3 regions of the Brenneria nigrifluens DSM 30175 genome follow, and region 2 is predicted to be linked to each of the others. Evidence: riboswitches for the same ligand, from Rfam matches in the RefSeq annotation. Region 2 holds a riboswitch; each other region holds the start of a gene.
The links. A riboswitch is a leader RNA that binds a small molecule or an ion and turns the genes downstream of it on or off. The one in region 2 is predicted to bind thiamine pyrophosphate.
Positions count from the first base shown of each region.

Region 1: it holds a riboswitch for thiamine pyrophosphate, as region 2 does, so the genes downstream of both, thiB (thiamine ABC transporter substrate binding subunit) here and thiM (hydroxyethylthiazole kinase) in region 2, are expected to answer to the same signal.
Region 3: it holds a riboswitch for thiamine pyrophosphate, as region 2 does, so the genes downstream of both, thiC (phosphomethylpyrimidine synthase ThiC) here and thiM (hydroxyethylthiazole kinase) in region 2, are expected to answer to the same signal.

Region 1 covers NZ_CP034036.1:752,506-755,778, forward strand. Annotated here, with positions in the region: gene thiP (thiamine/thiamine pyrophosphate ABC transporter permease ThiP) at 1-504, opposite strand, end outside; gene thiB (thiamine ABC transporter substrate binding subunit) at 480-1,466, opposite strand; TPP riboswitch at 1,576-1,697, opposite strand; gene sgrR (HTH-type transcriptional regulator SgrR) at 1,739-3,273, opposite strand, start outside.
Region 2 covers NZ_CP034036.1:1,359,543-1,362,815, forward strand. Annotated here, with positions in the region: gene EH206_RS06240 (ABC transporter ATP-binding protein) at 1-132, shown strand, start outside; gene EH206_RS06245 (amidase) at 122-1,309, shown strand; TPP riboswitch at 1,397-1,497, shown strand; gene thiM (hydroxyethylthiazole kinase) at 1,538-2,332, shown strand; gene thiD (bifunctional hydroxymethylpyrimidine kinase/phosphomethylpyrimidine kinase) at 2,329-3,132, shown strand; gene fbaB (class I fructose-bisphosphate aldolase) at 3,229-3,273, opposite strand, start outside.
Region 3 covers NZ_CP034036.1:4,502,910-4,506,182, forward strand. Annotated here, with positions in the region: gene nudC (NAD(+) diphosphatase) at 1-239, opposite strand, end outside; gene EH206_RS21115 (Rsd/AlgQ family anti-sigma factor) at 345-806, shown strand; TPP riboswitch at 936-1,078, shown strand; gene thiC (phosphomethylpyrimidine synthase ThiC) at 1,178-3,127, shown strand; gene thiE (thiamine phosphate synthase) at 3,124-3,273, shown strand, end outside.

The DNA of each region.
Region 1 (3,273 bases), 610 kb from region 2:
TTCCGTGGCGATGCCCTCCAGCGACTGCAACAGCAGACGGGTCGCCAGCGGCAGGTTGAAGAAAATATGCGCCAGCAGAATGCCTTGCAGTCCGTAAGGGGAGAAGCGGTAGGGAAGACCCGCCGCCTCCAGCAGATGCGCCAGCCAGCCCTGGCGGCCGTAAACGCTCAGCAGGCCGAAAACCGCCACCAGCACCGGCAGCACCAGGGTCATGGCGCACAGCCGCAATAGCCAGCGGTGGCCGGGGAAACGCCGGCGATAAAGCGCTCTGGCGAGGAAGACCGCCGGCAGGGTGGAGAGCAGGGCGGATAAAAATGCCTGCCAGAAGGTGAAGCGGATAACATGCCACAGATAGCTATCGCGCCATAGCGTCCGCCACTGGTTTTCCGGCGCCTGTAGCCACAGCGCGCCGAAAGCCAGCAGCGCCACCGAGATCAGCAGCGTGGCGGCCAGTCCGCCCGGCCACAGGCTGCCTGCGGTCAGCGGCTGACGGCGCGTTGCCATGCCTGGATCCAGTTATTCCGCTGTTCCGCTACCTGCTGTGCGCTGTATTGCAAGGCTTTTTCCGGTACGGCAAGCGAGGCGAAGCCGGGCGGCAGCTCGGTGTCGGTCACCGGATACATCCAGTTGGTGGTGGGGATCGCCTGTTGGAATGCCGGCGTCAGGATGAACTGCATAAAGCGTTTCGCCAGCGCCGGGTTTTTGCTGGACGCCAGCTGTCCGGCGACTTCGATTTGCAGATAGTGCCCTTCGCTGAAGTTTGCCGCGGCGTAGCTGTCTTTTTTCTCTTCAATGATGTGATAGGCCGGGGAAGTGGTGTAGCTGAGCACCAGGTCGGCCTCGCCTTTCAGAAACAGACCGTAGGCTTCGCTCCAGCCTTTGGTGACGGTAACCGTTTTTTTCGCCAGCTTTTGCCACGCCTGCGGCGCCTGTTCGCCGTACACCTGCTGCATCCATAGCAGCAGCCCCAATCCCGGGGTGCTGGTGCGGGGATCCTGATAAATCACTTTCCACGGCTCGCTGCTGTCGACCAGTTCATGCAGGCTCCGGGGGGGATTCTTCAGCTTCTCCTTGTTGTAGACAAAGGCGAAATAGCCGTAGTCATAGGGCACGAAGGTGGCGTTGTTCCAGCCGCCGGGAACCTTCACGGCCGCGGCGGTATCCAACTGGTGTCGGCTAAATAGCCCGGTCTGTTCCGCCGCCTGCAATAGGTTATTATCCAACCCCAGAATGATATCCGCTTTGCTGTTTTTGCCCTCCATGCGCAGGCGGTTCAGCAGCGAGGCGCCATCTTCCAGCGCCACAAAATTCAGTTCGCACTCACACTCTTTTTCAAAAGCGGTTTTGATCACCGGGCCGGGGCCCCATTCGGACGCGAAGGAGTCGTAGGTGTAAACGGTGAGCGCCGGTTTGGCGAACGCCGGCGCCGACATCAGCAGCAGGCAGGGAAGGATTTTTTTCCACAGGGAAAGCGGGCGTTTCAGCGGCCCGGGTTTTAACCCGTTTTGTTTTAATAGCGATGTAATTAACACTTTGCACTCCTGTCGTTATAGGGTGGCAAAGGTCTTTGAGTCAGCGATGAACACTCTCAAATCCCTTCGCCGGTATTAACCGGATCAGGTTCGACGGGTATTTTCTCAGCGAAAAACGCGTTAGAGACAGTTGATAAAGCCGTTTTCGCACCCCGTTGAGAACGGCCTATTGTAAAGGCTTGGGGAGGGCAGGGAAAGCCGGGTCGTCAGTTTTCCGGCGGGGCGAACCAGGCGGATTTGAAATCGAACCATCCCAGGGTATTCATACGGATGCCGCGCATGCTGCGCTGTCCCTGTAGTTGCAGCCAGTTGTGAAACAGCGGATGCAACTGACCGCTACGCACCAGTTTTTCGCTCCATTCCGCCATCGGCAGCGCTTTGCTGCGCCACAGGCCGGCGTCCTGAAGCAGATCTTCCTCCAGACAATGCTGCATCAACGGCTGTTCGTAAAGCATGGCAAACAGCGAAAATTCCAGGGGCAGATAGCAGTTGACGCTGCACAGCCAGATATCGCTCCGCGCTTCCCCCTGATGCCAATCCTCGTAGGTCACCGTTTGGATGGTCAGTTTAACGCCGTGCGCTTTAAGCACTTTCTTTATTATTTCACCGATCATCTGATATTCGGGATGGTCATGATAGAAGGTCAGGGTGAGCTGTTTCAGTTCCGCCGGTTTTTCCTGCGCTTCGTCCCGCTGCCGGTAATGCCAGCGGGGCAGCAGGCTATAGGCCGGCGACCAGTCGCGCTGATGCGCGCTATCCGCGTGGCCGAGCAGGGCGATCGGGTTGCATATCCGGCACAGCCAGCGGCGCACCTGCGGCTGACCGGCGAGCGGCGAACGCTTATCGAACAGCAGGAAGTAGCACCCCTCTTCCATACGGCTTTCCAACTCATCGTGAGATGAATCATCCGATTCCAGGTGCAGGGAGCAGGGATACACCTCGGTGGCGTCGGGCAGCACCCAGATATTGACCTCGTCAATTAGCGCCCGATAGCCGAAGTAGTCATCAAACGCCTTTATTTTCAGCTGATTATTATTGTTGCGCGTCACGGAGTAAGGGCCGGTTCCGATAGGCTGGCGGGCGAAATCAGGCAGGGTGCGCCACTCCTCCGGCAGGATCATGGCCGGCACGCTGCCCAGCAGCCAGGGCAGCCAGTCGTCGGGGCTGCTCAGCCGGACGTCGATCACGAACGGCATCGGCGAGGTCACGCTAGCGATATGGGAGAACAAGGGAAGCGCATTGAGCCGGGTGAGCGAGGCGATCACGTCTTGCATGGCGAGCTCGCGCCCGTGATGAAAACGAATCGACGGGCGCAGATAAAACCGCCAGTGCAGCGGGGACAACATTTGCCAGTGGTGCGCCAGATCGGGTTTAAGTTCCCCGTTTTCCTCATTTATATTGGTCAGGCCGCTGAAAATCTGCCGGGCGATATGCATTTCCGAGCGCCGCAGGGCGGAACCCGGCAGCAGATTGCGCAGCGGGCGATAGTAAAGAATGCGCAGAATATGTTTGCCCTGGCGGAAACTGCGGCCCAGGTGCGCCAGCAGCATTTGCCGTACGGTGTCTTTATCCCCCACCAACTGCACCAACTGATCGATGCGGTCCTGCTCCAGCAGGTCCTCGGCCCGCTGCTGTTGCAGCGCCAGCCCGGTGTAGATAAAGGTCAGCAGCGAGCGTTTGCCCCGTCCCGCTTCCGCCTGCCAGGTAATCCAGCCCTGTTGCTGCATGGCGCCCAGCAGCG
Region 2 (3,273 bases):
GAGCTGTGCCGCAGCCAGATACCGGCGTCCCGGCAGGTGATTGCCGGACATCAAATTAGTTGTCATCATTGGAACGACGGCGTAGAGGGGCCATCCACCGTCGTGAATTTAAGGAACCATCATGCAAGATAATGCTTTCGCTTTTATGCCCTATCCGCCGGCCGCCGTCGAGCATGCGCCTCAGGGACCGTTATCCGGTTTTACCTTTGCGGTTAAAGATCTGTTCGACGTGGCGGGGTATCCGACCGGAGGCGGTAGCCCCCACATACTCGCCATGTCGGGCATAAAACGGCGTACGGCACCGACGGTACGGCGGCTGCTGGATGCGGGGGCGGAATTCGTCGGGAAGACCCATACCAACGAGATGGCGTTTTCCATGAGCGGCAAGAATGCGCACTATGGCACGCCGCGTAACGGCGCGGCGCCGGAACGCATTCCCGGCGGGTCGTCATCGGGATCGGCGGCGGCGGTGTCCAACCGTCTGTGCGATTTCGCCCTGGGGACGGATACCGGCGGTTCGATCCGCACGCCGGCGAGTTACTGCGGTCTGTTTGGCCTGCGCCCCAGTCACGGACGGATTTCCCTGGACGATTGCCAGCCGCTGGCCCCCAGTATGGATACGGCGGGCTACTTCACCCGCGACGCCGACTTATTCGAGCGGGTGGGGGAGTGTTTGCTGGGTGAGGACGACGCCCCGCTGCCGCCACAAGCGCAATGGGTCATCAGCCATGCGCTGTTTGACCTGCTTCCCGCGGCATCGCAACAGGCGTTGCGGCCCGCGCTGGAAAGTATCAAGGACGTTGCCGGCGAACTGTCGCCGCTGTCCGGCGAGCTTCCCGCGCTGGAAGAGGCCTACTGGGCTTTCCGTTTTATCCAGGGGCGCGAGGCCTGGCTGACGCAGGGGGAAAAAATCACCCGCTACGGTTTTGCGCTGGGGCCGGACGTGGCCGGGCGTTTTGCCTGGGGCGCCGGCGTGACGGACGAGCAGTACCAGAACGCCTGTCGTGTCCGCGAGCGCTTTCGCGACGCCTGGCAGGCGCTGTTGGGCAATCGTATTCTGGTATTGCCCACGGTGCCGGATATTGCGCCGCTGCTGGACGCGCGGGACGAGGATATTGAACAGACCCGGCAGCTGTCGCACCATTTGTTGTCCATTGCCGTGCTGTGCGGCATCCCGCAGCTGAATCTGCCGCTGACGTACAAAGAGGGAGCGCCGCTGGGAATTTCGCTTATCGGACCGCGCGGCAGCGATCTGAGCCTGGTGCGCGCCGCGGCGCGCGTCGCCCGCCGCCATCTTGCCGCGCATTAAGCACAAACTTGCCGCCGCGCGGCAAATTGGCATTGTTGTCGCGGCGTTTGTTGGCGATACTGTACAGGCCTAGCCATAGGCGATGAATTACATGACTCGGGGTGCCCTGGTTTCAACCACAGGGCTGAGAAATACCCGCATTACCTGATCTGGATTATGCCAGCGTAGGGAAGTCACGGTATGCCGACCAACCGGTTACCGCCTTCTTGAACGCCGGTTGGGGGAATGATGAACGCTCGACCTGTCGATTTACCGGCTGCCCAGGCGGCGGCCTCGCTAACGCAATTTCACGCCTTGTCTCCTTTAGTGCACTGTCTCACCAACGATGTGGTGCAATCTTTCACCGCCAACGTGCTGCTGGCGTTGAATGCGTCGCCGGCGATGGTGGTGGATCCCGCCGAAGCCGCGCAGTTCAGCGCCTTGGCCGATGCGCTGCTGATCAACGTCGGCACGCTGGAGCGCCATCGCGCCGACGCCATGCTGGCGGCGGTCCACGGCGCCAATCAGTCCGCCACGCCGTGGGTGCTCGATCCGGTGGCGGTCGGCGGGCTGACTTATCGTAGCGAATTCGCCCATCAACTGCTGCAATTAAAACCGGCGGCCATTCGCGGCAACGCCTCCGAAATCATGGCGTTGGCCGGACTGGGCGCGCGCAGTCGCGGCGTGGACAGCGCCGACGATTCCCATAGCGCGCTGTCCGCCGCCCGCGGGCTGGCCCGCAGGTTCTCCACCGTTGTCGCGGTGACCGGCGAAGTGGACTACGTAACGAACGGTTCTTTTGACTGGGCGATCAGCGGCGGGGATAAAATCATGACCCGCGTGGTGGGAACCGGCTGCGCATTGTCCGCGGTGGTCGCCGCTTTCTGCGCGCTGAAGGGCGATCGCTTATGCCACGTGGCGGCGGCCTGTTACGTGATGTCGCTGGCCGGGCAGCGGGCCGCGCGCCAGGCCCAGGGGCCGGGGAGTTTTATTCCGGCCTTTCTTGACGCTCTCTATGGCCTGCGCGGGGAGGATCTGGCATGAAACGAATCAATGCGTTAACCATTGCCGGCACCGACCCCAGCGGCGGGGCGGGCATTCAGGCCGATCTGAAAACGTTCTCGGCGCTGGGGGCTTACGGCGCCACGGTGATTACCGCGCTGGTGGCGCAGAATACGCGCGGCGTGCAGTCGGTCTACCGCATTGAGCCGGATTTTGTCGCGGCCCAGCTTGATTCTGTGCTGAGCGATGTGCGCATCGACAGCGCCAAGATCGGCATGCTGGCGCAGGCTGATATCGTTGACGCGGTGGCTGAGCGTTTGCGTCATTACGCGGTGCCCCATGTGGTGCTCGACACGGTGATGCTGGCAAAAAGCGGCGATCCGCTGCTCTCGCCCGACGCGGTGGCGTCGATCCGCCGTTTATTGCTGCCGCAGGTATCCATCATTACGCCTAACCTGCCGGAAGCGGCAGCTCTGCTTGATTGCGCGCCGGCCGTGAACGAGCGGGAAATGCGCCAGCAGGGGCAGGCGTTGCTGGATATGGGGTGTCAGGCGGTGCTGATGAAAGGCGGTCATCTGAGCGAGGAGGAGAGCCCGGACTGGCTGTTTAGCCGCAACGCGGCGCCGCAGCGTTTTACCTCTCCCCGCGTCAAAACCCGCCATACCCACGGCACCGGATGCACCCTGTCCGCCGCGCTGGCGGCGCTGCGGCCGCGTCATGCCGACTGGCCGGAGACGGTCGCGGCGGCGAAAAATTATCTGCAAAAAGCGCTTGAGCAGGCCGATACGCTGGAAGTGGGGCAGGGGATAGGCCCGGTGCATCATTTCCATGCCTGGTGGTGATGGCGGGCGAAGTTAAAGGCGCGCGGCGCTAGCCTGGCTGTTAGGTGATTGTCCGGCCGTGCGGGCTGAACCGCCGACCGGACAATCTCCGACGGACTAGGCGATGGTAATGCTCTTATCGAGATAGGTATCCTGCACGGC
Region 3 (3,273 bases), 1.7 Mb from region 2:
TGAAAAAGACCGACTTCCCGGTCGAGTAGCTGACGGACGGATGCCATGCCGCTATCCCGATTCTGGCAGACCAGCCGGACGGGCTGCCCCTGCCATTCGCCGATCAGTCGGGCGCTCTGCCCCTGTAAGGACCAGTTGGACGCCGTTCCCTGCGGCAATTCCCCCTCAGGGAGCCATATCTGGTTTGCGTGACTGATCACCCACCATCCGGTTTCGTCACCTTTTAGCGTTTGTTCCATATCTTTTCTATTGCTCCACTATCACTTCACTGGCATTTTACCACTATGGGTGATGAGATAACTTTCATAACTTACGGTTATTTTTTACCATTCACGGAGCCAACAATGCTAAACCAGTTACAAAGCCTGACTGACCTCGTCGGTGGCAATAATGCGTTAATCGACCAATGGCTACAAGCGCGTAAGCAGCTGCTGATTGCTTACTACCATCTGGTTGGCATTAAGCCGAACAAAGAAAAGCTCTCCCCGCTGGATGAAAAAGCGCTGGATGAATTTTGCCATAATCTGGTCGATTATCTGTCGATCGGCCACTTCCACGTTTACGAGCGGATATTGCCGGAAGCCGCCGTCCTCGGCGAACAGAAAAAGGCGTATTTCAACCAGCTTGATGAAGCATTAAAAAGCAACACAGAGCAGATTATGGCGTCTTATGACGGTCATTTGGCGACCTCCATCGATGATGAAAACTGTATTGAATTCCAGCAGGCGCTGTCCCGCGTGGGCGAAACCCTGGCCGAACGTTTCACGCTGGAAGACAATGTTATCCGGCTGATTTTTGATAATTAATATCTTTTTATTATCATATTGTTACCATTCAGCATCTGGTTTATCCAGGCAGATGCGCCTTCCTTGCTTTGACATGCCCGTGCTGGCGTCATAAAGTGTCACCGTTGTAATCAGCCCGTTAATAGTAGGGCTATCTTGTCGGAGTGCCTAGCGCGTTTCCGTTTCTTGAGTGTTAAGCAAGAAAAGAAAATGCGCAGGCTGAGACCGTTAATTCGGGATCCGCGGAACCTGATCGGGTTAATACCCGCGAAGGGAACAAGAGTAATGTGCCTGATTGAGACCTGCATCAATCGCTCCGGCATACCTAGCGTTATTACTCCCTCCGAGCTCCAGACAAGCAATTTTCCCTTTACGCATCACAGGAACTTGCTATGTCTACCAAAACATCATCATCCCGACCGCCCAAAACCAGTCGTCGCGACCAGCGCGCGGCCGCCCAGCAGTTTATTGATACGCTGCAGGGGATGGCGTTTCCCAACTCGCGGCGCATTTATCTCACCGGCTCACGCGACGATATTCGCGTGCCGATGCGCGAAATCCAGCTTAGCCCGACGTTAGTCGGCGGCGGCAAGGACGATCCGCAATACCAGCCCAACGAGCCGATCCCGGTGTACGACACCGCCGGTCCGTACGGCGATCCGGCGTCGCGCCCGGACGTGCGCGTCGGATTAGCCAGACTGCGCGCCAACTGGATCGCCGAGCGTAACGATAGCGCCACGCTCGCCGCCGTCAGTTCGGATTTTACCCAGCAGCGCCTGGCGGATGCCGGACTGGATCATCTGCGCTTCGAACACCTGCCGCGTCCGCTGCGCGCTAAACCGGGCAAATGCGTGACCCAGCTGCACTATGCGCGCCAGGGCATCATCACCCCGGAAATGGAGTTTATCGCCATCCGCGAAAATATGGGCCGCGAGCGCATCCGCGGCGAGGTGTTGCGCCAGCAGCATCCCGGCGAGGGGTTTGGCGCCCGCCTGCCGGAGAACATCACTCCGGAGTTCGTGCGTCAGGAAGTGGCCGCCGGGCGCGCCATCATTCCGTCGAATATCAATCACCCGGAATCCGAACCGATGATTATCGGCCGCAATTTTCTGGTGAAGGTGAACGCCAATATCGGCAACTCCGCCGTCACCTCCTCGATTGAAGAAGAGGTGGAAAAGCTGGTGTGGTCCACCCGCTGGGGCGCGGACACCGTTATGGACCTCTCCACCGGACGCTATATTCACGAAACCCGCGAGTGGATCCTGCGCAACAGTCCTGTGCCCATCGGTACGGTGCCCATCTATCAGGCGCTGGAAAAAGTCAACGGCGTAGCGGAAAACCTGAACTGGGAAATGTTCCGCGACACTCTGCTGGAACAGGCGGAACAGGGCGTCGACTATTTCACCATCCACGCCGGCGTGCTGCTGCGCTATGTGCCGATGACCGCCAAACGGCTGACCGGCATCGTGTCGCGCGGCGGTTCAATCATGGCCAAGTGGTGCCTGTCGCATCATAAAGAGAGCTTCCTGTATGAGCACTTCCGCGACATCTGCGAAATCTGCGCCGCCTATGACGTCGCGCTGTCGCTGGGCGACGGTCTGCGCCCCGGATCGATTCAGGACGCCAACGATGAAGCGCAGTTCGCCGAACTGCATACGCTGGGAGAACTGACCAAAATCGCCTGGGAGTACGATGTGCAGGTGATGATCGAAGGTCCCGGCCATGTGCCGATGCAGATGATCCGCCGCAATATGACCGAAGAGCTGGAGCACTGCCACGAAGCGCCGTTCTATACGCTGGGCCCGCTGACCACCGATATCGCCCCCGGTTACGACCACTTCACCTCCGGCATCGGCGCGGCGATGATCGGCTGGTTCGGCTGCGCCATGCTCTGTTACGTCACCCCGAAAGAACACCTGGGGCTGCCGAATAAGGAAGACGTCAAACAGGGGCTGATTACCTACAAAATCGCCGCCCACGCCGCCGACCTGGCGAAAGGCCATCCCGGCGCGCAGATCCGCGATAACGCCATGTCCAAGGCGCGTTTCGAATTCCGCTGGGAGGATCAGTTCAATCTGGCGCTCGACCCCGAAACCGCCCGCGCCTACCACGATGAAACCCTGCCGCAGGAGTCCGGCAAAATAGCCCACTTCTGCTCCATGTGCGGGCCGAAGTTCTGCTCGATGAAAATTTCCCAGGAAGTGCGCGATTACGCGGCACAACAGCAAGCCGCGGCGCAGCCCATTGAAGTGGGAATGACGCACATGTCCGAAGCCTTTCGCGCCCGCGGCGGCGAGCTGTACCACAGCGCCGCCAGCCTGCAAACGGAGGAGAACAAATGACTTTATCTCAGACGGCGGCATCGCCAATCGCCGCGCCGTTTCCTCCCACCGCGCAGCGGCTCGGCCTCTACCCGGTGGTGGACAGCGTCGAGTGGATTGAGCGCCTGCTTAGCGCGGGCGTCAAAACCATTCAGCTGCGCATTAAA